2 regions of the Dyella japonica A8 genome follow, and region 1 is predicted to be linked to the other one. Evidence: predicted binding sites of a transcription regulator. Region 1 holds the regulator's gene; the other holds the start of a gene.
What was found. The regulator HrcA, encoded in region 1, represses chaperone genes, less so after heat shock. The targets are predictions, from matches to a motif close to TTNGCACTCNNNNNNNNNGAGTGCNAA.

Region 1 (14,670 bases):
CGGCCGAGGCCGCGCTTGTCCAGGCGGGCCCGCAGCAACATCACGAGCAAGGGCACCACGAGCAGCACGCCCACGTAGTTGCCCAGCAGATCCTGGCCCAGCGCCTGCATCATCATGTCCGCGCCGGGGGCGGCGTGGATCAGGGCGAGCATCACGGCATCCGTGGCCGTGGTGGCCGCTACGGTGAAGGCGGCCGACAGCAGCAGGCGGGCGACATCCTCGGGGTCGCGGAGGCTGGCGTGCAGCTTGGCCCGGCGCATCAGCCACAGGCAGATGGCCGACACGATGGGCTCGGGCAGCGCACCCAGCAGGAAATAGCGCCAGCCCAGCGGCAGCGGGTGGAACGAGGCGATCAGGCCGCTGGCGGCGAACTCGGCACCGAGCAGCCACGGCCACATCCGCATGGGGGCCAGCAGCAGCGCACCGAAGCGCAGGCCGTAGGGGAGCATCCAATAGGGTTGCTCGGTCGGCCACAGCAACAGCCAGAGCAGAAAGTAGCCGGTGCCAAGGAGCAGATCCGAGCCCGGCAGGGAGTATTTCGGTCGCATCCGGCGATGGTACATGGCGCCGGGCGGCGTTTAGGCGGCATTCCAGCGCCCTTTCGCGTTCGGCCCGGAGGGCCCTGCCGCAGTGCGAGATCGTAAACAGGCCCTTGGCCTGCTATACATTGGGCCCATGTACAGCATTGTCCTGGTTGACGACCATGCCATCGTACGAGAGGGGTTCAAGCGGCTGATCGAAATGGAACCGGATCTGGAGGTCGTTGCGGAATGCCGCAGCGCCGACGATGCGGTCGAAGCGGTTGGCTCACGTCGTCCCGATCTCGTGGCACTCGATCTCTCGCTGCCTGATGGCAGCGGGCTGCCGCTGATCGAGCATCTGCGTAGCGTCGCTGCGGACACGCGCATCGTGGTGCTGAGCATGCACGACGGCGAACCCTACGTATCGGAAGCCCTGCGCCGCGGTGCCAGCGGCTATGTCACCAAGGGCGTGGCACCGGAAGAACTGGTGGCCGGGCTGCGCGCCGTGATGCAGGGCGAATGCTTCCTCAGTTCCGACCTGCGCAAGCGACGCGCGGAACGGCCCAGCGAAGCACGCGACCCCATCCACCGGCTCACCGCGCGCGAGCGCGAAGTGTTCCTGCTGCTGGCGGCGGGCCGGGCGCCGAAGCAGGTGGCGGGTGAGCTGGGTATTGGCCAGAAGACTGTCTATATCCATCGCGCTAGCCTGATGGGGAAGCTGGGGGCGGGGTCGGAGCTCGACCTCTATCGTATGGCCGCCGAGCGTGGGTTGTTGCCGCGGAAGAACTGACTGCGACGTCGGTAGCGCACGCCTGCCAGCTTGATAGATTCACCCATTCCCCTCACCGTCATTCCGGCGAAAGCCGGAATCCAGTGCCTTTGCTTTTAGGCACTTTCGCTTCAGTGAAGAAAGTCACTGGATTCCGGCTTTCGCCGGAATGACGGTGAGGGAAATATGGCGTTGGCGTTGGCGTTGGCGTTGGCGAGGGGCTGGGGCTGGGGCTAGCGCCAATGGCCTGTGTGATGCGGCGCAGGCAGCCTCAAACCTGCGCCCGCTCCAGCATCTGCTTCGCATGGGCCTTCGTTTCGCGCGTGATCTCCACGCCGCCCAGCATGCGCGCCAGTTCGTCACGACGACCGTTGGCATCGAGCTTCTCGATGCGCGTGCGGGTGGATTCGCCGTCGCTGGCCTTGCTCACGCGCAGGTGCGCATGGCCTTGCGCGGCCACCTGCGGCAGGTGGGTGACGCACAGCACCTGGCGTTGCGCGCCGAGGGCGCGGAGCTTCTGCCCCACCACCTCGGCCACGGCGCCGCCAATGCCGGTGTCGACTTCGTCGAACACCATGGTGCCGATAGTGTCCTTGCCCAGCGTGGCCACTTCGATGGCCAGGCTGATGCGCGCCAGTTCGCCGCCGGAGGCGACCTTGCGCAGGGCGCGCGGCGGCTGGCCGGGGTTGGCGCTGACCAGCAGTTCGCAACGCTCCCGGCCTTGCGCGTCGGGCTCGCTGTCGCTGGTGGCTTCCAGTTCGACCACGAGGCGGCCGCCACTCATGCCCAGCTCGCCCATCAGGGCGCTGACCTCGCCACCGAGCCGTTCGGCGGCCTGCAGACGCGAGGCGCTGAGCTTGCCGGCCTGCTCGTCGTACTGCTGCTGCAGGCGCGTGCGCTGGCTGGCGAGTTTTTCCAAGGCGTCGCCCGCGCCTTCGAGTTCACCGAGCTCCTCGCGTAGCGCGGCGGCCTTGTCGTGAAGTTCGGGAACGGGCACCCGGTGGCGTCGCGAGAGTTCGTGCAGTCGGGTGAGGTGGGTGTCGACTTCGCTGTAGCGCTCCGGGTCCAGATCGACATCGAGTGCATAACGGCCCAGGCCGTCGGCGGCTTCGCTGAGCTGGATGGAGGCGTTGTCCAGCAGGTCCAGCAGCGGCGCCAGGCGATCGTCCAGCGCGGCGAGCTTGCTCATCTCCAACTGGGCCCGGCCCAAGGCGCGACGAAGGGCGAATTCGCTGTCGCCATCGAGTAGTTCGACCACGCCGCCCGCGCCCTCGGCCAGGCGTCCGGCGTTGGCCAGGCGCTTGTGGCTGACTTCCAGTTCGGTGAGTTCGTTGGCGGGCAGCGCCCACTTTTCCAGTTCGCCCAGCTCGTGGCTGAGCAGTTCGATGCGCTGCTCGCGGTCGTCGCCGCCGCTGAGCTTGCGGATGCGGTTGCCCAGCTCGCGCCATTGCTGGGCCAGCTCGCGGACCTGGGCGACCAGATCCTCGTTGCCGGCGTAGGCGTCGAGCAGTTCCATCTGGTGTGCCCGCGACAGCAGGGCCTGGTGTTCGTGCTGGCCGTGGATCTCCACCAGCAGCGTGGCCAGTTCGCCGAGCTGGCTGGCATTGGCCGGGCGGCCGTTGATCCAGGCGCGCGAGCTGCCTTCGGCACGGATGACGCGGCGCAGTTGGCAGGCGTCCTCTTCGTCCAGTTCCTCGCGGTGCAGCCACTCGCGGGCCTCGGGGAGCTCGCTCAGGTCGAACTCGGCGGTGAGCTCGGCGCGATCGCTGCCGGCGCGCACCATGCCACTGTCTGCGCGGGCGCCGGCCAGCAGCATCAAGGCGTCCACCAGCAGGGACTTGCCCGCGCCGGTTTCGCCGCTGACGACGGTAAGACCCGGGCCGAAGGCGATCTCGGCTTCTTCGACGACGGCAAAATGACGAACGTAGAGCGAGGTGAGCATGGGCGGCGACGTGGTGAAGTCGTGGGATTGTAAAGGGGAGGGGATGGGGCGCGGCTAGTGGGGTGCATGCCTGGGCGATGGCATGACTCCGCCACACCCCGGTTTTGCCACGCCCGCCCCCCGGCCCTGTCCCCTTTCTTGCAAACTTTGCCGCCAGACCTTATTTCTTTTGTGTCTCACGGATTGCTACAGCATGCCTGCCGCCCAACTCGATGCCCGCGCACGCCGACTCCTGCGCACATTGATTGCCCAGTACCTCGCCGATGGCGAGCCCGTAGGGTCGCGCACGCTGTCGCGCTCCTCCGGGCTGGACGTGAGCCCGGCGACCATCCGCAACATCATGTCCGACCTGGAAGACGCCGGCCTGGTGGCGTCGCCGCATACCTCGGCGGGGCGCGTGCCGACGCCGCGCGGCCTGCGTTTGTTTGTGGACAGCCTGATCGAACTGCAGCCCCTGCCGCAGGACGAGATGGCGCGCCTGCGCCGCGAGCTGCCCCCGGGCCCGACCACCACCCGCGACCTGCTGGGCAACGCCTCGACCTTGCTGTCGGCGATGACGCAGTTCGCCGGCGTGGTCACGGTGCCGCGGCAGGCTGACTTCCCCCTGCGACACATCGATTTCGTGGCGCTGCCCGATGCCCGGGTGCTGGTGATCCTGGTGTTTTCGGACAACCAGGTGCAGAACCGCATTGTCCAACTGGCCAGGCCGCTGGACGGCCGCGAGCTGGAGCAGGCGGCCAACTATCTCAATGCCCAGTTTGCCGGCCTGCGCCTGGACGACATCCGGGGCCACCTGCTGCGTGAACTGCGCGAGGCCAGTGGCGAGCTCAACCGCCTGATGTCCAGCGCGGTGGAACTGGCGGCGGCCTCGTTCGCCCCGCAGAGCGAGAGCGACGACGTACTGGTCAGCGGCCAGACCAATCTGATGGGTTATTCGGAGCTGGCCAACCTGGAGCGCCTGCGCGAGCTGTTCGAGGCATTCCAGAAGAAAAGCGAGCTGCTGCAGCTCATGGAAGTGTGCGCCAAAGCCCCTGGCGTGCGCCTGTTCATCGGCGAAGAATCAGGGTTTGCGGCGCTGGATGGTTGCAGCGTGGTCACGGCCAGCTACGGAGCCCAGGGGCGCGTGCTGGGTGCGGTCGGGGTGATCGGCCCCACCCGCATGGCCTATGAGCGGGTGATTCCCGTGGTGCAGGCAACGGCCGGTTTGCTCAGCGACGCCTTGAATCGCGTCGCGACGACCTTATAACGCGCTCGGGAGGCGGGGTTTTACCCGCAAGTGATTGACGGTTGGTGCCGCTTGGTGCCGGCCACGGATAAGGCTTGGAGTGATTCATGCAAAGCAACGATCCAACGACGCCCACCGGGGCGCAGGGCGACGCGGCCAGCGCAGAGCTGGAGGCGCTGAAGGCGCGCATCGCGGAGCTGGAGGCGAACAACGTGGAGCTGCGCGACACCGTGTTGCGCGAAAAGGCGGAGATCGAGAACCAGCGCCGCCGCCTGCACCGCGACGTGGAGCAGGCCCGCCGCTTCGCCAACGAGAAGCTGCTGAACGAGCTGCTGCCCGTCTACGACGGCCTGGAGCGCGGCCTGCAGGTGGAAGGCGGTGACGTGGCCAGCATGCGCGAGGGCATCGCGCTGACGCTGAAGTCGCTGTTGAAGATTGCCGAGAACAATGGCCTGGTGCAGGTCGACCCAGTGGGGCAACCGCTGGATCCGGACAAGCATCACGCCGTTAGCATGGTGGAGGCCCCGGGCGCGGCCCCCAACACGGTCGTCAGCGTGCTCCAGAAGGGCTACGTGCTGAACGACCGGCTTCTGCGCCCCGCGTTGGTGGCGGTCGCCAAGGAGTAACGCCCCGGCTCGCGGTCGAGGGCGCCTGAACGGCGTCCCCTGCGGGCTTCGGCGGAAAGGCATACGGGGTCTTGCCGGCATTGAGATGGTACGTGCCGGGCCCCATCTGACAAATCAGATCGCGGCCGAGGGGTCGCTTAAAGCATTCGGGAGTAGACAACATGGGTAAAATCATCGGTATCGACCTGGGCACGACCAACTCGTGCGTCGCCGTGATGGACGGCACCACCGCCAAGGTCATCGAAAACTCGGAAGGCGACCGCACCACGCCGTCCATCGTTGCATTCACCAAGGACGGCGAAGTCCTGGTGGGCGCGCCGGCCAAGCGCCAGAGCGTGACCAACCCCAAGAACACCTTCTACGCGGTGAAGCGCCTGATCGGCCGCAAGTTCACCGACGCGGAAGTGCAGAAAGACCTGCACATCGTGCCCTACGGCATCATCGCGCATGACAACGGCGACGCCTGGGTGGAGACCTCCGACGGCAAGAAGATGGCTCCGCAGGAGATCTCGGCCAAGGTCCTCATGAAGATGAAGAAGACCGCCGAAGACTATCTCGGCGAGACCATCACCGAAGCCGTGATCACGGTGCCGGCCTACTTCAACGACAGCCAGCGCCAGGCCACCAAGGACGCCGGCCGCATCGCCGGCCTGGACGTCAAGCGCATCATCAACGAGCCGACCGCGGCCGCGCTGGCCTACGGCCTGGACAAGAAGGGCGCCGACCGCAAGGTGGCGGTGTATGACCTCGGCGGCGGCACGTTCGACGTGTCCATCATCGAGATCGCCGAAGTCGACGGCGAGAAGCAGTTCGAAGTGCTGGCCACCAACGGCGACACCTTCCTGGGTGGCGAAGACTTCGACATGCGCGTCATCGACTACCTCGTCGAAGAATTCAAGAAAGACACGGGCATGGACCTGCGCAAGGATCCGCTCGCGCTGCAGCGCCTGAAGGACGCCGCCGAGCGCGCGAAGATCGAGCTGTCGTCCAGCCACCAGACCGAAGTGAACCTGCCGTACATCACGGCCGACGCTTCCGGCCCGAAGCACCTCAACATCAAGCTGACCCGTGCCAAGCTCGAGTCGCTGGTGGAAGACCTGATCAAGCGCACCATCGAGCCGTGCCGCACCGCGTTGAATGACGCCGGCCTGCGCGTGTCCGACATCAGTGAGGTGATCCTCGTCGGTGGCCAGACCCGCATGCCCAAGGTGCAGGAGTCGGTGAAGGACTTCTTCGGCAAGGAACCGCGCAAGGACGTCAACCCGGACGAGGCCGTCGCTGTCGGCGCCGCGATCCAGGGCGGCGTGCTGGGCGGTACCGTGAAGGACGTGCTGCTGCTCGACGTCACCCCGCTGTCGCTCGGTATCGAGACGATGGGCGGCGTGATGACCAAGCTGATCGAGAAGAACACCACCGTGCCGACCAAGGCCTCGCAGGTGTTCTCCACCGCCGACGACAACCAGAGCGCTGTGACCGTGCATGTGCTGCAGGGTGAGCGCGAGCGTGCCAGCGCCAACAAGTCGCTGGGCAAGTTCGACCTGCAGGGCATCGAGCCGGCGCCGCGCGGCATGCCGCAGATCGAAGTGACCTTCGACATCGACGCCAACGGCATCCTGCACGTGTCGGCCAAGGACAAGAAGAGCGGCAAGGAACAGAAGATCGAAATCAAGGCCGGTTCGGGCCTGTCCGAGGAAGAGATCGCCCGCATGGTGGCCGACGCCGAGGCCAACAAGGAAGAAGACAAGAAGTTCCACGAGCTCGTCGCCACCCGCAACAAGGCCGACCAGCTGGTGCACGCCACCCGCAGCGCGCTCAAGGAGCACGGCGGCAAGGTGCCGGGCGAACAGCTGAGCAGCATCGAGGGTGCGCTGTCCGACCTTGAGAAGGTGAAGGACGGCGACGACAAGGGCGCCATCGAGTCGAAGATCGAGAAGCTCGAGCAGGTGGCCCAGGCCCTCTACGCCGCGGCCCAGGGCGGCGCCCAGGCCGATGCCGGTGCCCATGCCGGCCATCAGGCGGGCGGCTCCTCGGCCGGTCAGGACGACGTGGTCGATGCCGAGTTCACTGAAGTCAAGGACGACAAGAAGTAATATTGGCCGGTCGGCGCTGCCGATCTGACGCAGCCCGCGTCCGGACTCGAGTCTGGCCGCGGGCTGTTTGTTGAGGAGACATGGATCGCTCGATTCATGTGGAAGTGAGCGATCCATGCCGGATGCAACGATGAGCAAGCGTGATTACTATGAAATCCTTGGGGTGGAGCGCACCGTCACCGAGGTCGAACTGAAGAAGTCGTTCCGTCGACTGGCGATGAAGTACCACCCGGACCGTTGCCCGGACGATCCGCACGCACAGGAGAAATTCAAGGAGGCCAAGGAGGCCTACGAAGTTCTGTCGGATGACCAGAAGCGCGCCATGTACGACCAGCACGGCCATGCTGCCTTCGAGCACGGCATGGGCGGCGGTCGCGGCGGCTTTGGCGACATGGGCGACATCTTCGGCGACATCTTCGGCGATATTTTCGGCATGGGCGGCGGCGGGCGCGGACGTTCGCGTCGCGGCTCCGATCTGCGCTACATCATGGAGCTCGATCTGGAAGAGGCCGTGTTCGGCGTCGAAAAGAAGATCGAGATTCCCACCCAGGTCAACTGCCACCACTGCAACGGCAGCGGCTCCGCCGACGGCAAGACGGTGACCTGCAAGACCTGCGCAGGCCACGGCCGCGTGCGCATGCAGAACGGCATTTTCTCCATCCAGCAGGCCTGCCCGCATTGCGGCGGCAGCGGCCACATGATCGAGAAGCCTTGCAAGGAGTGCGATGGCGAGGGCCGTCTGGAAGAGACGCGTGCGCTGTCCGTGAACATTCCCGCGGGCGTGGACAACGGCGACCGTATCCGCCTGACCGGGCAGGGCGAAGCTGGCCCGGCCGGTGGCGAAGCCGGCGATCTGTACGTGGAAGTGCGCGTGCGCGAGCACGACATCTTCCAGCGCGAAGGCAACGATCTGCACTGCGAACTGCCGATCCGCTTCGCGCAGGCTGCCCTGGGCGCGGAGTTGCTCGTGCCGACGCTGGAAGGCGAAGTGCCGATCAATATCCCGCCGGAAACGCAAACCGGCCAGATGTTCCGCCTGCGCGGACGTGGCGTGAAGTCCGTGCGCAGCGCCCGTACCGGCGACCTGATCTGCCGCGTGGTGGTGGAAACCCCGGTGCGCCTGACCAAGCAGCAGCGCGACTTGCTGGAACAGCTTGAAACGACGTTCGCCCATGGCGAAGCGGAGAAGCACACGCCGCGCGCCAAGACCTGGGTGGATGGTGTCAAGCAGTTCTGGTCGCGCGTTACCTCATAAATCGGCGGTACGTGTCGCATGTCCGAAGCCCTGGCGAATGCCGGGGCTTTGTTTTTGTGTTGCCTCAGTCCCCTTGCTCGTCATTCCGGCGCAGGCCGGAATCCAGTAGCGACAACGGTCGGTTATTGCGACGCGCTTGAACAATGGCTGGTAGCCCCTGCGAAGATCGTGCCCTACTCGCCACTGGATTCCGGCCTGCGCCGGAATGACGAGAAAGAGGGCGAGGGATGCCTCTACGCTCTTTATTCCCGCGGGGAATGACTTTCGAGGGACGGGATACCGTCGTGCACAACCATGCCTGCACGCAGTAGCATCGCCACTTCGTTGTCCGCCATCCAGGAAGCCCCCATGCCCAAGCCCGTTCGCCTCGCCATCAATGGCGCCACCGGTCGCATGGGGCAGGCTTTGCTTGCGCTGGTCAAGGACGATGCCCGCTTCATCCTGGTCGCCGCCATTGCTTCGCCGACTTCGTCGAAGCTCGGGCAGCCGATTGACGCCTGTGCCGGCGCGCTGACCTATTCGCACGAATGGCCGGCCCCGGGAACGCTGGACGTAGTGGTGGATTTCAGCGGCCCGGCGGGTTTGGCCGAGGCGCTGACGTACTGCGAATCCAACAGCGTGGGACTGGTCACCGGCACGACGGGTCTTGATGCGACGTTTGCGCAACGGCTCAACGCATCGGCCGCGCGTATCGCGTTGCTGCGCTCTGCCAATTTCAGCCTGGGCGTGGCCGTGCTTACGCGCCTGCTTCGCCAGGCGGCGGCGGCGCTGCCGGACTGGGACCTGGACATCATCGAGGCGCACCACAACCGCAAGGAAGACGCACCGTCGGGCACCGCCCTGGCCTTAGGCGAGGCGGCAGCGGCGGCGCGCGGCACCTCGCTGCGCGAAAGCGCGGTGTACGCGCGCGAGGGGCGCGTCGGCCCGCGCGAGCTTGGCACCATCGGTTTCGCCGTGGTGCGTGGGGGCGACGTGGTGGGCGAGCACGAGGTGTTCCTGATGGGGCAGGGCGAGCGTATCGAGCTCACCCATCGGGCTACGGATCGCTCGATTTTCGCCCGCGGCGCACTGGAGGCCGCCCATTGGCTCAGCGGCCGGGTGGCAGGTGACTACGATCTGGATGCCATGCTGGCCGATCGCGCCGGTCACTGACCGTCGCCCGGCCGCTTGCCCGGGTGCGTTCCAGCCCCTAAAATCTTGGGGATTGTCATTGGGGAGTAGCCATCCTCACCCCTTCGCGACCGGTCCCCGGTGGCGGCTCCAGAGGAATCCGCGTCAACAGACTTGAAGCGCTTCGCTTCATGGCGTGGATGGCACCGATGCCTTGCGGCATCGGCAGCCCGGCGAGACCTTTGGCCACGACGCGCTCACCCGGCCGGGCGAGCCCGCGTCGCTGAGCCAATGGTTTTCCGCTCGCCCGGCCCTGGAAAAAGCATGCTCACCGCTCTCCTGTTCCTGCTTTCGGCTGGCGCGATCTATCTCGCGTGCGAGTACTTCGTCAACGGCGTGGAGTGGTTCGGCCAGAAGCTCAATCTGGGCGCCACGGCGACGGGCACGATCCTGGCCGCGTTCGGCACGGCGCTGCCCGAGAGTGCCGTGACCTTCGTGGCCGTCATCCTGGGCAAGACCCCGGAGCAGAGGGACATTGGCGTCGGCGCCGCACTGGGTGGCCCGCTGGTGCTCGCCACCATCGCCTATGCCGTGGTGGGCGTGGCGTTATGGATGAATCGTCACCGGCTCATGCGCGCGGACCACAGGGTGCGCGTGGAGCATGGGCGGCTGGCTCGCGACCAGTCGTGGTTCCTCGCCATTTTCGTGGTGAAGTGCGGGCTTGGCCTGGTCGCGTTCGCGCTGAAGCCATGGCTGGGCGTGCTCTTTCTTGCCGCGTATGGCCTTTACGTGTGGCGCGAGCTGAAGGCGTCGGATACGGCGCCCGAGGAAGAAGAACTCGAACCGTTGAAGCTCCGGCCCAACGAGGCCAATCCCTCGTTCTGGTGGGTGGCCGCGCAGACGACGCTGGCGTTGCTGGTGATTGCGCTCGCTTCGCACACCTTCGTCAAGCAGATCGAAGCCATCGGCGTGGCATGGCAGCTGTCGCCGCATCTTGTGGCGCTGGTACTCAGCCCCGTGGCCACCGAACTACCTGAGACCATGAATGCGCTGATCTGGGTGCGGCAGGGCAAGGAGCGCCTGGCGCTGGCCAATATCTCTGGCGCCATGATGATCCAGGCCACCATCCCCAGCTCGCTGGCGCTGTTCGGCACGCCGTGGCTGTTCGACGCGCCGCTGATGGTGGCTGGTGTGCTTACCGGCGTTGCCGTGGTCTATCTGTGGTGGCTGTTCCGCCGTGGGCGCGTGGATGCGCGCTGGCTGGTGCCGGTGGGGCTGCTGTATGGCGTGTTCGCCGCGTACATCGCGTGGCATTACGGCAGCCATCTCTGATCGACGGCTGAGGCGTCGGCGCCCCTTGGGCGCCGCGCACGTCAGTCCTTGTGGGCGGCGTTGCGGTCGCGGTCGGCACCAAGCTTGCGATCGAGCGAGCCGAAGATCCGCTTGAAGGCCCGTGAAAACTTGCCGCGCTTGGTCTTGCGCAGTTTTTCTTCCTCGCTGGTGAGCCAGGCGACCTGGATCACGCGGCGCTCGCCCTCGTAGGGCAGGTGACCGTGGAAGGAGTTGTCGCAGCGCTTGAACACCGCGAATTCGCCATACAGGGGCTTCAGTTCCGGGGCCACCATGCTGTCGATGTTGTCGATGCTGCCAAGGAAGCGCAGGCAGCCGTCGCTGCTGTCCGGCCACAGGTTGTTGAGGTACAGCAGTGCCGTGGCCACCTTGGATTTGCTGTCGGTGTGGATCGTGCCGTGGCGCTTGTTGAGCGAGCGACACAGGGTGATCAGGGTGGGGTATCGGCCCAGGCCCTCGATGCCCAGCCGCTCGCCGATGGCGCTGGCAAACTCGGCCGAGCTCAGGCGTTCCACCAGGGCGTTCACCGACGGACCGCAGTCGCTGGCGTCATAAGGGAAGAAGCCGGCGCTGGCATAGCGGGGGAAGTCCCGCTCCAGATCCCCCCGCGCCTCGTCGGGCAACTGCCCGTGGGCGATCAGGAAGGGGAAGGGTTCCATCCGCACGTCCGTATCCGGTCGGTCGAGGCGGGCGGGATCGAGCAACACGGCTGAGTTCATGGACATCCGGTCATGGGCAAGGCAGCTGGTTAAGTGTAACGCTGCGGACATGCGCCGGTTGGCCTGGATTTCTCCGCATGTTCAGCAGTTCCGGGTGGACACCAGGGGGGCTTGCACCTATCATTGTTACCCGCCCTGAAACATTCCTCGACTAAGGTCCACAAGCCTGCTTTGCTGCGGCTTGCGGGCCTTGCTGCACCTAAAGGCGGTCCTCCCATGCCTATTCCTGCTCTGCTTGCCCTCGAAGACGGCAGCGTGTTCCACGGCTACGCCGTTGGCGCGACTGGTGAAACCGTCGGCGAGGTGGTTTTCAACACCGCCATGACGGGCTACCAGGAGATCCTCACCGATCCCTCGTACGCCAAACAGATCGTTACCCTTACTTATCCGCACATCGGCAACACCGGCGTGAATGTCGAGGACGAAGAGTCCGACACCGTGCATGCCGCCGGCTTGATCGTGCGTGACGTACCGCGCCGAGCCAGTAACTGGCGCAGTACCGAGAGCCTGCCCGACTACCTCAAGCGCCACGGCATCGTTGCCATTGCCGGCATCGATACCCGTCGCCTGACCCGCATCCTGCGCGACAAGGGTGCCCTCAACGGCTGCATCGCCGCGGGCGAGCAGATCGACGCGGAAGCGGCGCTGGCCAAGGCGCGTGCGTTCCCGGGCCTCAATGGCATGGACCTGGCCAAGGTGGTCAGCGTCGGCGAGTCGTATCAGTGGAACGAGGGCGTGTACGACCTCGACAACACCCGGTTCAACCAGCCGGCGAAGCGCTTCAAGGTCGTGGCCTACGACTTCGGCGTGAAGTACAACATCCTGCGCCTGCTGGCCGAGCAGGGTTGCGACATTACCGTCGTGCCCGCGAAGACGGCGGCTGCCGACGTGCTCGCGATGAAGCCTGACGGCGTGTTCCTCTCCAACGGCCCCGGCGATCCGGCGGCCTGCGATTACGCCATCGTCGCCGCGCGTGAATTCCTCGACGCGAAGATCCCGATGTTCGGCATCTGCCTGGGTCACCAGATCATGGGCCTGGCGCTGGGTGCCAAGACGCTGAAGATGAAGTTCGGCCACCACGGCGCGAACCATCCGGTGAAGGATCTCGACGACGGCCGCGTGCTGATCACCTCGCAGAACCACGGCTTCGCAGTGGATCCGGCGACGCTGCCGGCGAACGTGCGCGTCACCCACGCCTCGCTGTTCGATGGTTCGCTGCAGGGCTTCGCGCTCACCGATCGCCCGGCGTTCTGCTTCCAGGGTCACCCGGAAGCCAGCCCCGGTCCGCACGACATTGGTTATCTGTTCGACCGTTTTGCCGCACTGATGCAGGAGGCCCGCACGAATGGCTAAGCGCACCGATATCAAGAGCATCCTCATCATTGGCGCTGGCCCGATCGTCATCGGCCAGGCCTGTGAGTTCGACTACTCCGGCGCGCAGGCCTGCAAGGCGCTGAAGGAAGAGGGTTACCGCGTCATCCTGGTGAACTCCAACCCCGCCACGATCATGACCGATCCGGAGACGGCCGACGCCGTCTACATCGAGCCGATCAACTGGCAGACGGTGGAGCGCATCATCGCCAAGGAGCGTCCGGACGCCGTGCTGCCCACCATGGGTGGCCAGACCGGCCTCAACTGCGCGCTCGACCTTGCCGACAACGGCGTGCTCGAGAAGTACAACGTCGAGCTGATCGGCGCCTCGCGCGAAGCCATCCGCATGGCCGAAGACCGCGAGTTGTTCCGCGTCGCCATGGCCGATATCGGGCTGGAATGCCCGAAGGCCGAAGTGGTCCGCACCTTCGAGCAGGCGCTGCTGGCGCAGGCGAAGGTGGGCTTCCCCACCATCATCCGCCCGAGCTTCACGCTGGGTGGCTCGGGTGGCGGCATCGCCTACAACAAGGAAGAGTTCGAAGAGATCGTCAAGCGTGGCCTCGAGCTTTCGCCGGTGGGCGAAGTGCTGGTCGAGGAATCCGTGCTCGGCTGGAAGGAGTTCGAGATGGAAGTGGTCCGCGACAAGGCGGACAACTGCATCATCGTGTGCTCCATCGAAAACCTCGACCCGATGGGCGTGCACACCGGCGACTCGATCACTGTCGCGCCGGCGCAGACGCTCACCGACAAGGAATACCAGCGCCTGCGCGATGCCTCCATCGCCGTGCTGCGCAAGATCGGCGTGGACACCGGCGGCTCCAACGTGCAGTTCGGCATCAATGCCGAGAACGGCCGCGTGGTGGTCATCGAGATGAACCCGCGCGTGTCGCGCTCGTCCGCGCTCGCCTCCAAGGCCACCGGTTTCCCGATCGCCAAGATCGCCGCGAAGCTGGCCGTGGGCTACACGCTGGACGAACTGAAGAACGACATCACCGGTGGTCTGACCCCGGCGTCGTTCGAGCCGACCATCGACTACGTCGTTACCAAGATCCCGCGCTTCGCGTTCGAGAAGTTCCCGTCCGCCGACGCCCGCCTCACCACGCAGATGAAGTCCGTGGGTGAAGTGATGGCCATGGGCCGCACCTTCCACGAATCGCTGCAGAAGGCGCTGCGTGGTCTGGAGATCGGCAAGAACGGTTTGAACCCGACGGGCCTGGACCTGACCTCCGACGAAGGCATCAACGCGCTCAAGCGCGAACTGCGCGAGCCGCGTCCGGATCGCGTGTTCCACCTGGCCGATGCGTTCCGCGCCGGCCTGTCGCTGGAAGACGTGTACGGCCTGAGCCGCGTCGATCCCTGGTTCCTCGCCGCGTTTGAAGACATCGTCCTCACCGAGAAGGAAGTCCAGGCGCAGGGCATCACCGCCATCGACGCGCTGCGCATGCGCGAGCTGAAGCGCATGGGCTTCTCCGACGCGCGCCTGGCCGAACTGCTCGACACCAACGAAGCGGCCATGCGTCACCTGCGTCGCACGCTGGGTGTGCGCCCGGTGTACAAGCGCGTGGATTCCTGCGCGGCCGAGTTCGCCACCACCACGGCCTACATGTACTCGACCTACGAGGAAGAGTGCGAAGCCAACCCGACCGACCGCGAGAAGATCATCGTGCTCGGCGGTGGTCCGAACCGCATCGG
Region 2 (14,670 bases), 2.2 Mb from region 1:
GGCGTGTTCGGGATGTTGCCGACCAGGCAGGGCGAGTTGGTCTGCTTGGACTTGTTGTACGAACCCGAGCCCATCAGGGTCAGCCCATCGGTGACGCGGCCCTCGAACTGCAGCTCGATGCCGTCCACCTTGTAGTTCGGGCCGTTGACGCCGAACGTGGTGTTGCCAAGCACCAGCGGGTTGAAGAACTGCATCTGCACGTTGTCCCACTTCATGTGGTACAGCGAGCCGTTGAGCAGCAGGCGGTCGTCGAAGAACGTGGTCTTGAAGCCGATCTCGTTGTTGGTGAGGGAGTCCGGTGCGTAGCTGAGCGGCTTGCGGTACTGCGGGCCGTCCGGACCCTTGGCAACGTTCTTGGTGGTGCGGTTGAACGCACCGGGGCGGAAGCCCTGCGAGAAGGTGTAGTAGACCATCGCATCAGGCGTGATATGCCACACCAGGTTGGCGCGGCTCTTGAAGCCGTGGTACGAGGCGTCGAGATGCTCGGCGTTCATGCTGGTCGCGTCGCCGCCCACGCACTGGCCGTTGGGCACGTTCACGCAGTTGGTGCCCGTCGAATACTGCGAGCCGCGCTGGTATTCGGAGTAGTGGTAGTAGCGCGTGCCCGCGGTGGCGGTGAGCACCTCGGGAATGATGTCGTAGGACACCGAGCCGAACGCCGCGACCTGGCGATAGCCGCGCTGTTCGTCCTCGCCGAACGCGGTGCTATCGCCGCGCACGCTCGGATCCATCTGCGCCGTGCCGGGGTAGGGCACCACATTGGCAACGCAGGGCGCGCCGCCCGCGACGGCCGACGCAAGGTTCGGCGGCGTGCACGAGGGGATCGTCTTGTAGTTGAAGTTCATGTCATCGAGGATCTTGAAGTCCTCGTAGTACAGGCCGCCGATGGCGCGCAGGCGGTTTTCTTCCGGTGTGCTGAAGCGCAGCTCATGGCTCAGGTGCGTGCTCTTGACCTGGTCGTTCCAGTAGCCCACGGGGGAATAGCAGGTGGGCGGGGTGCCGGCGCCCAGGCCCGTGCCGCCGCTGCAGTTGTAGTACCAGCCGCCAGCGCTGCGCGAGTAGTTGGTGTAGTCCTGCTGTTCGCTGATGTGGCGGTTGGTGTAGCCGCCGGTGTACACCAGCGAGACGTCGCCGATCTTGCCGTTGACCGTCCACGCGGTGTTGGTGTTGCGGTCCTTGTCCCAGGACGGCGCGAACGCGGTGATCTGCAGCGGCTTCAGGGCCTGGCCGTCCGAATTGACCGGGTAGGTCGACGACTGGCCTTGCGCGTCCATCTCCTGGTAGCTCTGTGCGATCAGCACGTTCCAGTCGTCGTCGATCTTGTAGAGCGCGGACAGGCGGGCGCCCTGGTAGTCGACCGGGTTCCAGTCCTTCTGCGCCACCGCGTTGTTGTTGGCGACCGGGCTGCCCGGCACGGCGCAGTAGCCGGTGCTGCTGGGTAGGCCGTTCGGGCACAGCCCGCCGGTCGGCTTGATGTTGGCGTAGAAGTTGCCGCCGTCGTTGTTATTGCGCGTGAACGTGCCCGGCACGTTGTCGATGTAGCCGCCGCGATGGTCGTTGTAGATCACGCCGCGCACGGCGAACGTGCCCGGAATGATCGGCAGGTTCAGCACCGCGCTGGCGGAGTTGTTCGGGCGGCCGCCGGTGGTGATGCCGGTACTCGCCTCGACGTTGCCGCCGACCTTGTCCAGGTTCGGCTTGTTGGTGATGTAACGCACGGCGCCGGCCTGGGCGCCGCCACCGAACAGCGTGCCCTGCGGGCCCTCGAGCACTTCCACGCGCTCCATGTCTACCATGTAGACGTCGAGGTTGCGCGCGGGGAACTGCATCGACTGTTCGTCGAGGTACACGGCGACGTTGGGGAACGGTGCGATCGACGCGCTGGACTGGTTGCCGAGGAAGCCGGTGCTCAGGCCGCGCATGTAGATGTTGCCCTGGCCCGGACCGTTCTCGGCGAACGTCACGTTCGGCAGGTACCGGATGATGTCATCGAAGGTGTCGACGTGGAGCTGCTGCAGGGTGGTGCCGCTGAAGGCCTGCATGGTGATCGGCACGTCCTGCATGGCCTCGTTGGCGTGCTGCGCCGTGACGGTGATCGAGCCGAGCGTGGACACCGTCGCTGCATCCGTCGCCGGTGCCGGCGGCGGAGCGGCCGGCGTGGCGGCTTCGTCGGCGTAGGACACGCGAGCGACCGCAAGCGCGGCGAGCACCGCGCAAGTGATTGGATTGATCTTCAAGATGCTCTCCCCGGAGGTTGTTATGGCCGAACGGCGTCGGCAGGCCTAGTGCTGCGATGGGCGAAGGCTAGGGAGGGCGGGTGAAATGCGAATGACTCGGACTAGGCAACTTTTGGGTGTTGTCTATGCCTTTCCTAAGGCGTTGGAACTTGCGGTGCTCCGGTAGCTCTGATGCTGCCTCGCAGCCCGCTCGAGTTTCAAACGACGCCTCGTGGGAGCCTCACTGTCATCCCCGCGAAGGCGGGGATCCAGTGCCTTTATGCGCCGCGGTAAACCGAAAGTCGCTGGATCCCCGCCTTCGCGGGGATGACGGTGAGGGCTGGTTGTCGGTTTGCTGCGGGTTGAGCGAAGACGTTGAACAAGCCCTCAAAGCCTCTGCTCACCCGCCACCCATGCCGAACGCACCACAGGCTGCGAACGATGCATGCGCACGCGCAGCAGGTCGGCGCGCAGGCCGCTGTCGAGGCGGCCCCGGTCGTGGAAGCCGAGCACGGTGGCCGGCGTGGCGGTGATGGTGGCGATGGCCTCGGCCAGCGTCCACCCGGCCTGCTCGTGCAGAATGAACGCACCCTGCAGCAGGCTGGTCGGCATGTAGTCGGAGGAAAGAATGTCCAGGCAACCCGCGCGCGCCAGCGCGATTGCCGCGACATTGCCCGCGTGCGAACCGCCGCGCACCAGGTTGCTGGCGCCGGCGACGATGTGCAGGCCGTGCTCGCGCGCCGCGTGGGCCGCGGCCAGCGTGGTGGGAAACTCACTGATGCGCGCACCCACGGCGACGGCCTCGTCCACATGGGCGACGTCCGTGTCGTCGTGGCTGGCAACCAGCAGGCCATGGCGGCGGGCCAACTGCATGACGCCGGCCAGCTGCAGGTCGCGATGCTGGCCTTGCTGCACGCGGCGCTCTTCCAGCACGGCGGTGAATTCCTCGTCGCTCCAGGTGATGCCACTGCGGCTGTAGTACGTGCGGTACTGGCGCACGTCGTGGTACTGGCGCTGGCCCGGGGTGTGATCCATCAGCGACAGCAGGCGCAGGTCCTTGCGGGTCATCAGTGGTTCCACCAGAGCCGGCAGTCCCGGCCAGCTCAGCTCGCAGCGCAGGTGCAGATAGTGTTCGCAACGCAGCAGGTCGTGATCGCGCGCTTCGTCGAGCGCGGCGAGTGCGTTGCGCAGCGTGCCGATGCGCCCGCCGTCCTCCTCCAGGTCGCCCAGCGCCATGGCATCCAGCACGGTGGTGATGCCGGCGGCCAGCAGCTGGGCGTCGTGCGCGAGCATGGCGGGCAGGGCCGGCCAGGCCGCGCCGGCGCGAGGAAGCAGGTGCTTTTCGAGGTTGTCGGTGTGCAGTTCGATCAGGCCGGGCAGCAGGAAATCGCCTTCGAAATCGATGGCGCCAGCGGGCCTCTCATCGCCGCGCCAGAGGCGTGCGATACGGTTCCCCCGGATCTCGACGCCACCCAGGACCACCCCGTCGGGCAGGACCAGCCGCGCCCTTGCAATGCACCATGAATCGTCCCGCGCCGATGTCATTTCCGCGAAAACTGGCCTGCCCATACTCGTCCGGATTCAAACTACCGCCTGCCAGTCTGGGCCAGGAACATGCAGGAATGATGGCAATGCGCTTCCAGCCACCGGACCGGTCGTGCGACATGCCGGTGTGGCGACAGATCGAACAACAGGTCTTGCAGCAGATCCGCAGCGGCCAGCTACGCGGCGGCGCCAAGCTGCCCTCGGCGCTGGAGCTGGCGCGCCAGCTCCAGGTGAACCGGCATACCGTGCGCCGCGCGCTCGACGCGCTGGAGGAACGCGGCGCGATCCATGCCGATACAGGTCGCGGCCTGCGCGTGCGGGAAGAGTGCTACGACTACGCCATCGGCCGTCGCACCAGCTTCAGTCGCAACATGAACAGCCTCAACGTGAGTTCGGGGAACAAGGTGCTGGGGACGGCGCTGGTGATGCCGCCGCAGCGCGTCGCCGAGTCGCTGGCGCTGGCGCGTGGCGAGCGCGCATGGTGGATCGAATCGTCCGCCTACGCCGAAGGGCGCGTGCTCGATCACAGCCAGGCGTGGTTTTCCGTGGCGCGGTTTCCCCGGCTTGGCGAAGTGTTTCAGCGGACGGGGTCGGTGAGCCGCACGTTGGCGGAGTTTGGCGTCGCCGAATATTTCCGCAGTTATACCCGCGTGACGGCGCGCCTGGCGGGCACCGCTACGGCGCGCGTGCTGGACCAGTCGCCGGAGCTGCCGGTGCTGGAAGTGGAATCGCTCAATGTGGATGGACAGAATCAGCCCGTGCAGTACGGGCTGACCTGTTTCGCGGCGGAGCGTGTGCAGTTGGTGCTGTCGACCGCCGAGCGTTGAGATTCAGGGCATCGGTGGCTCAACCGCCACACGCTTCCTAATAGTCACCTGCGGACATGCTTCCCACCGTCATCCCAGCGAAAGCTGGGATCCCGTGTCTTTGATGCGTGTGGCAAGGATGAAAGACGCTGGATGACCAGCCATTCGGCTGTTGAAAAACGCCTCCAGCTTTCGCTGGGATGACGGTGAGGAAGCGATGGGGCCGTGTCGGGAATTCGAAGAACTCAGTGCGCGCCAGCGACCACGGGTTCAACGGTTTCGGCCTGCCATTGGCCACTGACCACTTCCTCCGCCAGACCAAACGACAGCGTCATGCCCAGCCCGCCGCCACCGATGCCGTTGACGATGGTGACGCCCGGTTCGGCTTCGATCACCAGCTCGCTGCGCTTCCCATCGGTGAGCTTGGCGTAGATGCCGTGCCAGCTCTGCTTGACGTTCCAGCTCGGCAGGTCGAGCACCGTGCGCAGGTAGTCGGCGATCTTGCGGTTGATCGAGCTTTCGTCGAAGGGCTCGTGCGTGTGGCCGTATTCGTGCGAGTCGCCGATGGTGATCTCGCCGAGTCCGTTCTGCGCTGCCATGACATGGATGCCGAGTGCGATCAGGTCGGCGTACTGCTCGCTCAGTCGCTGGCGCATCGCTGCGATGCTCGGCGTGGCATGGAAGCCGCTGTAGTGGGCCATGGTGAGGCCGCCGCACACCACAGGGCCCAGCTGGAACGGCGTGGGCTGTGCTTCTAGCCGCAGCATCTGCAGCTTGCATTTGGTGATGGCCAGGCGTTCGAACAGTTCCGGATACAGCGTTTCGAAATCGGTGCCGCTGGCGATGTAGATGAGGTCCGCACCGTAACGGCGGCGGCCGCTCCATACCCACGGGTGTTCGATGCGGGTGACGGCCTGGCGCCAATGGAACTCCACGCCGTAGCGTTCCGTCAGCCAGGCGGGCAGGTTGCGGATCGCCTCGCGCGGATCCACCACCATTTCGTCCGTGCTGAGCAGGGCGCCGCGCAATCCGTTCGATACGACGCCCGGCGCGTGCTGGCGGACCTGTGCGGGGTCGAGCGTGCGGCAGGGGCGGATGCCCTCGTTCATCGCCGCGTACTCGTTCATCACCGCCCATTCGTCGTCGTGATACGCGGCGATGAGGCTGCCGCTGGGGGCGGACCACGTGCCGCTGGCGTCGCAGAATTCGCGCCAGATCTCGCGCGAGCGAAGCGCGCGCGCATAGAGCGGGCCGTTGGGCACGCCGATCGGCCAGATCGTGCCGAAGTTGCGTACCGAGGCGCCCACGGCGCGCTCGTGGCGGTCAAACACGGTGACCTTGTATCCGGCCTCTGCCAGGGCACGGGCCATGGCCAGCCCGACGATGCCTGCACCCACGACGATCGCGGTGCGTGTTTGCGACTTGCTCATAAACGAGTGCTTTCCATCTTCAGGGGTGACAAGGGGGAGGCGGTTGCCGTGAGGCCGTTCTGGCGGCCGTGCCACCAAAACCAGCGCGCCGACAGCGCGACAAGGACGAGGCCGAGCAGGCTGCTCGTCAGCACGGCGCGTTCGAAGAACTGCGTCCAGTTGAGCTGCAGGGCGAGGAACTGCCTGATCAGCAGCACCGCCACGCTGCCCAGATAGCCCGAGGCGTCGGCCAGATACATCACGAACGACACGGTGCCGGCGACGCGGAAGGTGGCCATCAAGCGTTCGAAGAACATGCCGTTGAGCGGGATGTAGCCCAGATACAGCCCGAACCCGACCAGGGTCATCCAGGTCAGCGGCGGCAGTTCGTGGTGCGCGAACAGCAGGGTGCTCAGCCCGGCGCAGCACAGGCCCGCAGCGATCAGCACGTGGTTGAGCATGAAGGCGCGCATGTTGTCGCGCACCAGCGACAGCGACGCGGTGAGCATGAGCACGCCCACGCCGATGGGCGTGTCCACCTCGCCGAACACCAGCGCGCTGCGGCCGAACCCGAGGTCGCGGAAGATCTCGGTGTCGAAGTTTTCGCGGAAATCGCGCAGCACCGTCAGCAGCACGTACAGCGGCACGATCAGCAGCAGGCCGGGCAGGAAGCGGCGCAGGAAAGCCCGGCGCGCATCGCGATCCATGCGGCCACGTGGCGCGCGGGCGGCGATGTCCTCGGCCGTGGGGGGCGGCAAACGCTCAAGCGTGCGCAGCGACAGCAGCAGCGGCGGCACGAATACCAGGCCGGTGAGGAACGGCATCCAGTGCTCGCTGACGCCGGCCAGCAGCATCGCCTTGCCAACGCCCTTCACTACACCGGAAGCAAAGATGAAGCTGGAAGCCAGGATGGCGCCCATCAACTCCGTGGCCTGCCGGCCTTCGATGTAGCCGAACACCAGGCCCCACACCATGCCCAGCGGCAGGCCGTTGAGGAACAGGAACACGATGCCGGGCAACGGCGGCGCCAGCGCGAAGCCCAGCAGGGCCAGCCACGACAGGCCGATCAACACGAGGATGGCTTTGCCACGGTTCGCCGGGTGCAGCTCCGGCACCAGCCGGATCGCCCAGAGCTTGCTCACCGCGTAACCCATCACCTGGGCGATCACCAGCCAGATCTTGTAGTCGACGCCCAGCCAGCTCATGGCATCGAAGCTGGCCGCGCTGAACGGCTTGCGGAAGGCGTACATGCATGAGTACACGCAGAACGCAGCCAGTCCGGCGACCAGCGGCAGCATGCGCGAGGATTTGCCGGGCGATGGCCCGGATGCGGTGATGATGGGCTGCATGACCGGCCTCAGGCCACGTGGGACTGGCTGGCGCGGTCAAGCAGGGCGGCCAGCTCATGCAGGCCATCCAGTACGGCATCCGGGTGATGCGCGAGCAGTTCGGCGCGCGTGTAGGCGCCCGTAGCGACCGCCACCACCAGGCCGCAGCCGGCCGCCCGGCCTTCGCGGATATCCACTTCGGTATCGCCCACCTTGAACACGCGCGCCGCATCGGTGACGCCGCCTTCGGCCATCAGCGCGCGGATCATGTCCGGCGCGGGACGGCCCTCGACGACGCGATCCGCTGAGGTCGCCGCGTCGATCAGGCCGCGGCGGCGCCAGTCGAAGCGCTCGATCAGGCATTCGGCGATGTCCTGGGAGAACGCGGTGTTGAGCGCCACCTTGATGCCGCGCTCATGCAGCCACGCGAAGGTGTCTTCGGCGCCGGCCATCGGGCGGACCGCTTCGTGGGTGCGGTAGCAGTGGAGCATGCGCTGCACGAAGTCGGCGTGGACATGCATCACGTGCGCGTCGTCCGCGGGCAGGTCGTGGGCGGCGAGCAGGCTGCGGATGGCCGCGGGCTTGGTGTAGCCCATCAACGCGCGCAACTCGGGCACGCCGGCCTCGCAGCCGGCCTCGGCCAGCGCCTCGCGCAACGCCTGCACGACCAGGTCGGGGTCGTGCACCGTGGTGCCCGCCATGTCGAAAACTGCCAGTTGGAACGTCATATCGCCTCCCGTGATGGAGAGGCATGCTGACGAGCGGCGATGGCGTGCCCATGACGCGGGCACCGACAGTCGGGGCGGACTGTCTAGTCAATCGCGGGGGATGGGATGTGGTGCGTGTTTGGGGTGCTGACGCTGCCGCTGCCGCTGGCTCGGGCTTGTTCGCGATCTCGCTCCGACGTTGCCATGGAGCGCCATTCGCCCCTCACCGTCATCCCCGCTTTCGCGGGGATGACGGTGAGGGGGCGGGAACGGTGAGGGGGCGGTGATGGGTGAACAGGTTCTCTGGGGATCACCCCGGATCCCGCACCCAATCCAGATAAGGACGATGCCCCTCAGCCACCGGCACGGCGATCAGCTCCGGCAACTCATACGGATGCAGGGCCACCAGCCGCTCCTTCAGCGCCGGGAAGCGCTCGGCCGTGGTCTTGATGAGCAACAGCTCCTCGCTGTCGGTCACCACCTCGCCCTTCCAGCGATAGGTGGACGCCACCGCCGGAATGCGGTTCACGCAGGCGGCCAGGTGTTCGCCCACCAGGGCCTCGGCCAGCTTCTGCGCGCTGGCGGCGTCGGGGCAGGTGCAGTAGCAGAGCAGGACGGTATCGGACATCACGACCTCGAGGACATCAGCCCGTAGTTGGCGAATTTGGCGAGCACGTCAGCCACTTCGTGGTCCGTCAGCATCACCGGGGTGCCCAGCTGCAGCGCCAACGCGTATTGCCGGGCCAGATTTTCCACCTCCACCGCCCGCCACATGGCCTGCGCCAGCGTGCTGCCCAGCGAGATCATGCCGTGGTTGGCCATCAGGCAGGCCAATCGGCCTTCGAGCGCGGCCAGCACGGCATCGGACAAGGCCTGGGTGCCGTAGGTGTGGTAGTCGGCGCAGCGGATGGAGTCCCCACCGCCCACCGCAATCATGTAATGGGCGGGCGGGATGTCCTTGCGGCACATCGCCAGCGCCGTGGCGTACGGCGGGTGAACGTGGACCACGGCCATGGCATCCGGGCGGGCGAGGTAGATGTCCCGGTGGAAGCGCCACTCGCTGGAAGGACGCTGGCCGGCGGGCCACTGGCCGTCGCGATCCACCCTAACGATGCCTTCGGGCGTGATGTCCTCGTACGGTGTGCCGCTGGGCGTGATCAGGAAACCGTCGCCACAACGGGCACTTAGGTTGCCCGAGGTGCCCTGGCTCAGGCCGGAAGCGGCCAGCCGGGCCCCTTGGGCTACCAGGTCCAGGCGTAGCGTCAGCTCATCGCTCACGGGTGGGTGGCCTCCGGGGATCAGGCCGGCATGGTCGTCGGTCCCGCCGCACCTTGTCGATAGGGGCCCCGAAGAGCGCGTCATTCCCGCTTTCGCGGGGATGACGGGCAAAAGTCCGGCCTTTGGCGACACTCTCATGGAGAGAAAATCTCGCCACTTTCCGCCCCGGCGGCTCTTGAAAGGCCCTCGCGGCTCCCCCATTGGAAGTTTCAGCCACCGGACCGGCACCTCTTGCGGGGGGCTATTGCGTCGCTATTATTGGCACTCACCTACCGGGAGTGCTAACAGCGCCAGCAATGGCGCCGCTCCGGGGTACCGAATCCTGTTCAACCATCCAACCGAAGCTGGAGCCCACACCATGAGCAAACTGCGTCCGCTGCACGATCGCGTCATCGTCAAGCGCCTCGAAGAAGAGCGCGTCTCCGCTGGCGGCATCGTCATCCCCGACAGCGCCACCGAAAAGCCGACCCGCGGCAAGGTCATCGCTGCCGGCACCGGCCGCATCCTGGAAGACGGCAAGGTCCGCCCGATGTCCGTGAAGGAAGGCGACACCGTGCTGTTCGGCAAGTACGCCGGCCAGGAAATCAAGATCGACGGCGAAGAGCTGGTCTTCCTGAAGGAAGACGACATCGTTGCGGTGATCGAAGGCTAAGCGCCTCTCCCGCATCTCTTCCCCTACCAACGACTCAAATCTAAGGAATTACAGAAATGGCAGCTAAAGAAGTCCGCTTCGGCGAAGACGTCCGCGCGCGCATGCTCAAGGGTGTGAACACCCTGGCCAATGCCGTGAAGGTCACCCTGGGTCCGAAGGGCCGCAATGTCGTGCTCGAGAAGAGCTTCGGCGCACCGACCGTCACCAAGGACGGCGTCTCCGTCGCCAAGGAAATCGAACTGGCCGACAAGTACGAGAACATCGGCGCGCAGATCGTCAAGGAAGCCGCTTCCAAGACCTCCGATGTGGCCGGCGACGGCACCACCACCGCCACCGTGCTGGCCCAGGCGTTCATCCAGGAAGGCCTCAAGGCCGTGGCCGCCGGCATGAACCCGATGGACCTCAAGCGTGGCATCGACCACGCCGTCACCGCCGCCGTGGCCGAGCTGAAGAAGCTCTCCAACCCGACCGCTGACGACAAGGCCATTGCCCAGGTCGGCACCATCTCCGCCAACTCCGACGCCGCCATCGGCGAAATCATCGCCACCGCGATGAAGAAGGTCGGCAAGGAAGGCGTGATCACCGTCGAGGAAGGCTCGGGCCTCGAGAACGAACTCGACGTCGTCGAAGGCATGCAGTTCGACCGCGGCTACCTCTCGCCGTACTTCATCAACAACCAGCAGTCGCAGCAGGTTGAACTGGACGACCCGTTCATCCTCATCCACGACAAGAAGATCTCCAACGTGCGCGAGCTGCTGCCGGTCCTCGAGGCCGTCGCCAAGGCTGGCAAGCCGCTGCTGATCGTCGCCGAGGAAGTGGAAGGCGAAGCGCTGGCCACCCTCGTGGTCAACACCATCCGCGGCATCGTCAAGGTCGCCGCCGTGAAGGCGCCGGGCTTCGGTGACCGTCGCAAGGCCATCCTGGAAGACATCGCCATCCTGACCAACGGCGTGGTGATCTCCGAGGAAGTGGGCCTGGCCCTCGACAAGGCCACCATCACGGACCTGGGCCGCGCCAAGCGCGTGGTGATCACCAAGGAAAACACCACCATCATCGACGGCGCCGGCGAAGCCGACCGCATCCAGTCGCGCATCGGCCAGATCAAGGCGCAGATCGAAGAGACCTCTTCGGACTACGACCGCGAGAAGCTGCAGGAGCGCGTGGCCAAGCTGGCTGGCGGCGTGGCCGTCATCAAGGTCGGCGCTGCCACCGAAGTCGAAATGAAGGAAAAGAAGGCCCGCGTCGAAGACGCCCTGCACGCTACCCGTGCAGCCGTTGAAGAAGGCGTGGTGCCGGGCGGCGGCGTCGCCCTGATCCGTTCGCTCAAGGCCATCGAAGGCCTGAAGGGTGCCAACGCTGACCAGGACCTGGGCATCGCCATCACCCGTCGCGCCCTGGAAGCTCCGCTGCGCGCCATCGTCGCCAACGCTGGTGACGAGCCGTCGGTCGTCCTGAACTCCGTGAAGGAAGGCAAGGGCAACTTCGGCTACAACGCGGCCACCGGCGAGTTCGGTGACATGATTGCCTTCGGCATCCTGGACCCGACCAAGGTGACCCGTTCGGCCCTGCAGTTCGCCGCCTCGGTGGCCGGCTCGATCATCACGACCGAAGCGGCCGTGACCGAAGTGCCGAAGAAGGACGAAGGCCATTCGCACGGTGCGCCGGGCGGCATGGGCGGCATGGGTGGCATGGACTTCTAAGTCCACGCCTTCCAGGCATCGCTGTACGAGAAAACCCCGCCCTGTGCGGGGTTTTCTTTTGGGCGACGAAAAAAAAGCAAAAAAGAGGGTCCGGCCATTTCCGTTTTGCGTGGCTTGGCCGTCTTAGTCCTTGTCACAGTCTTCAGCGGGTCGGCGAGCCTTGAACGAAAGGAATCTTCAGCCAGGGGAGGAACCTCTGGACGCCGATCTGGTGTTCGCGGCTAGCGGCTGCGCCTATGCGGCGCAACGCTCCCTGGAGCGCGAACTGCGGTGGGCGGGGTTCCCCGGCCCGCTGGCGACTGGACCCAAGGAACCCCCGGCCATGGATGGCCACCCTGGTCTGCAGGTGTGGTGGCGCTCGCTGCGTAGCCGCCCTGACTGGGAGGGGCATGCGGGGCAGCGCGCCCTCATGGCTGCCAAGTACGTGGTGCGCGCGCTGGGCATGCCGCTGCGCCACCACGGCTATCTGTCATTCCTGGGGTCGCACCCCCTGTTGCGCGCCTGCCTGGCCTGCGATCCGCGCCTGCAGGAGCGCCACCAGCACCGGTTCGTGAATCGCCGGTGGCATCGCGAGGATCGCCTGCAGGCGCTGAAGGCGCACTACCGGCTGTTGCTCGAGCGCTGGTCGGCGGAGCTGTTCGAGGCGGTGTATGTGCAAGGCCGCGCCACGCTGGGTGCGCTGACGCTCAAGGACGGCAGCGAGGTCCGGCTGCACCTGCGGCCGCCGGCGCACATGACCTGCGAAGGCGAGCTGGCCATCGAGCTCACCGATGCGCATGACCGCACGCTCTACCGGCTGGTGATGACGCTCATCGACGATGACACGCTGGCCATCGGCTGCATTCAGGGCCCGGCCGGCGTCCATGGACGGGAGACGGTGCGCGAGCTGACCCGCAACATGCACGGCATGCGGCCCAAGCAGCTGATGCTGGTGCTGGCCTATGCGTTTGCCGGCCAGTGTGGCCTGCGGCGTATCCTTGCGGTGGGGAACGCGGCGCATCCGTTGCTGGGGCGTTCGCGGATGTTCTCCGATTACGATGCGTACTGGCTGGAGCAGGGCGGTGTGCTTGTCGAGGACGGTTGGTTCCTGTTGCCCGCCAGCTTGCATCACCGCACGGAAGTGGAAGTGGAAAGCAAGCGCCGCGCCTTGTTCAGGCGTCGCGCGGAACTGCGCTGGGAAGCGGTGAAACTGTTGAATGATGTGTTGCGCCCGGTATCGTGGTGGCGCGACGCGATGGAGGCGTCGGTAGCCATGGAGGCCTTGCCGCCGCTTGCCGACGTAACCAGGGCAGCCTAGTGGACAGACGTGCCAACACGCCCGCCAACGCGGGCGTGAACCTCGATCCGGCGTTCGCACTGCGCATCGCCGACCTGTTCCGCGACCACAACCGTGCGCTCGTCGCGTTCCTGCAGTGCCGGCTCAATTCGCTGTCGGATGCCCAGGAAGTCGCACAGGAGGCGTACGTGCGCCTGGTGACGATGGACAAGCCCGAGCAGGTGGATTCGCTGCGCGCCTACCTGTTCCGCGTCGCTTCGAACCTGGCCGTGGACCGCTTGCGCGCGCGGCAGGTGAGGGCGGAGCATCCGGTGGATGCGCCTGACGAAGACCTGCACCTGGCACCGATTCCCGAGCGCCACGTGCATGCCACCGCGCAATTGCAGGAGCTCTACAAGGCGTTGCGCGAACTGCCGGCCAAGACCGGGCGGGCTTTCGTCATGCATGTCATCGACGGCTGCGAGATTAGCGTTATCGCGCGGGCCATGAAGATCAGCGAGCGCATGGTGCGCTATCACGTCGCCAATGCCCTGGCTCATTGCCGGGCGCGGGTGGACGAACCGGAGATGCCATGATGGCCAACCCACTCAATCAACAAGACTTGCGTGTCGCCGCCGACTGGTGGGTGCGACTGCGCGACCCCGCTGCCACGGAACGGACGACCGAGCAGTGGCTGGCCTGGGCCGACGAGGATCCCGCGCACCTCACCGCGTTCGAGCGCGTGACCGAACTGGCCGCACGTTTGCAGGCGCTGGGCGAGGTGTCGCGCGAACGCCTGCTGGCGGAATTCGCGCCGGCGCAGGTGCAGCGCGTCCGCTGGTGGATGCCCGCCGCCGCCGCGGCCGCCGTGGTGGCCGCGGTCGGCGGTTACGTCGGCTGGCATGCCATGGCCACGGCGGTCACTTCGCAGACCTACGCCAGCGCCATCGCCACCCAGCGGGAGGTGACGCTGGAAGACGGCACGCGCGTGACCCTGGGCGGCGCCACGCACCTGACCACGCGCTTCAGCCATGGTCGCCGCGAGGTGGACCTTGCCGATGGCGAGGCCTATTTCGAGGTCGTGCACAACGCGTCCCGCCCGTTCCGCGTCCGTGCCGGTGACGTGACCGTCGAGGACATCGGTACCGCCTTCAATGTGCGCCGCACCGGCGACTACGTCACCGTGGCCATGGCCGAAGGGCGCGTGCGCGTGGCCGATGCCACCGGCGGCGCCCACAACAGCCTGGAAGCCGTGGCCGGCCAGTCGGTGACCTACGACCCCTCGCGCGCGGCCATGAACGTTACCGCCAGCGACCCCGCCAACGCCGCCGCCTGGCGCCACGCGCGGCTGGAGTTCGACAACGAGCCGTTGTCGGTGGTGGTGGCCAACATCAATCGCTATCGCGTGGAACCGCTGCGCATCGCCGATGCCGAGCTCGATACGCTGACCTTCACCGGTACCGTCAAGGCCGACGCCATCGACGACTGGCTGCGTGCGCTGCCGCAGGTGTTGCCGTTGCAGGTGGGCGAAGCCGGCGGGCAGACCGTGCTGTCCGATGCGCGTCGCAAGCCGGCGCAACACTGAAGATCCTGCGTTGACCTGACAGCCAGTCGACAGAAAGCATTCATGCGGCAACGTTGGTGCCACAAGCGCCACGACGCATGTCACACTCGTGACTTTCGCTTGCGAAGAAGCGGGGGTTATGAGGAAAGCTGCGACGCTGCTGCTGTCGGGCGGCCTGTGGATGTCGGTTTGCCTGGCGGTGCCGGGCAA

Region 2: the regulator HrcA is predicted to act here: its motif matches at 9,548-9,574, upstream of groES (co-chaperone GroES).

What each region holds. Positions count from the first base shown of each region.
Region 1 is NZ_CP008884.1:2,698,891-2,713,560, forward strand. Features, by position in the region: gene HY57_RS11270 (MASE1 domain-containing sensor histidine kinase) at 1-548, opposite strand, end outside; gene HY57_RS11275 (response regulator transcription factor) at 676-1,311, shown strand; gene recN (DNA repair protein RecN) at 1,562-3,232, opposite strand; gene hrcA (heat-inducible transcriptional repressor HrcA) at 3,426-4,478, shown strand; gene grpE (nucleotide exchange factor GrpE) at 4,565-5,083, shown strand; gene dnaK (molecular chaperone DnaK) at 5,245-7,173, shown strand; gene dnaJ (molecular chaperone DnaJ) at 7,304-8,428, shown strand; gene HY57_RS21595 (hypothetical protein) at 8,447-8,689, shown strand; gene dapB (4-hydroxy-tetrahydrodipicolinate reductase) at 8,777-9,580, shown strand; yybP-ykoY riboswitch at 9,617-9,797, shown strand; gene HY57_RS11310 (sodium:calcium antiporter) at 9,863-10,870, shown strand; gene HY57_RS11315 (2OG-Fe(II) oxygenase) at 10,912-11,607, opposite strand; gene carA (glutamine-hydrolyzing carbamoyl-phosphate synthase small subunit) at 11,824-12,960, shown strand; gene carB (carbamoyl-phosphate synthase large subunit) at 12,953-14,670, shown strand, end outside.
Region 2 is NZ_CP008884.1:49,742-64,411, reverse strand. Features, by position in the region: gene HY57_RS00280 (TonB-dependent receptor) at 1-2,237, opposite strand, end outside; gene HY57_RS00275 (alpha-D-ribose 1-methylphosphonate 5-triphosphate diphosphatase) at 2,604-3,785, opposite strand; gene phnF (phosphonate metabolism transcriptional regulator PhnF) at 3,848-4,588, shown strand; gene HY57_RS00265 (TIGR03364 family FAD-dependent oxidoreductase) at 4,813-5,997, opposite strand; gene HY57_RS00260 (DUF5690 family protein) at 5,994-7,325, opposite strand; gene HY57_RS00255 (HAD hydrolase-like protein) at 7,334-8,032, opposite strand; gene cutA (divalent-cation tolerance protein CutA) at 8,322-8,639, opposite strand; gene HY57_RS00245 (class II aldolase/adducin family protein) at 8,639-9,289, opposite strand; gene groES (co-chaperone GroES) at 9,648-9,941, shown strand; gene groL (chaperonin GroEL) at 9,998-11,641, shown strand; gene HY57_RS00230 (VirK/YbjX family protein) at 11,964-12,938, shown strand; gene HY57_RS00225 (RNA polymerase sigma factor) at 12,938-13,492, shown strand; gene HY57_RS00220 (FecR family protein) at 13,489-14,481, shown strand; gene HY57_RS00215 (TonB-dependent siderophore receptor) at 14,600-14,670, shown strand, end outside.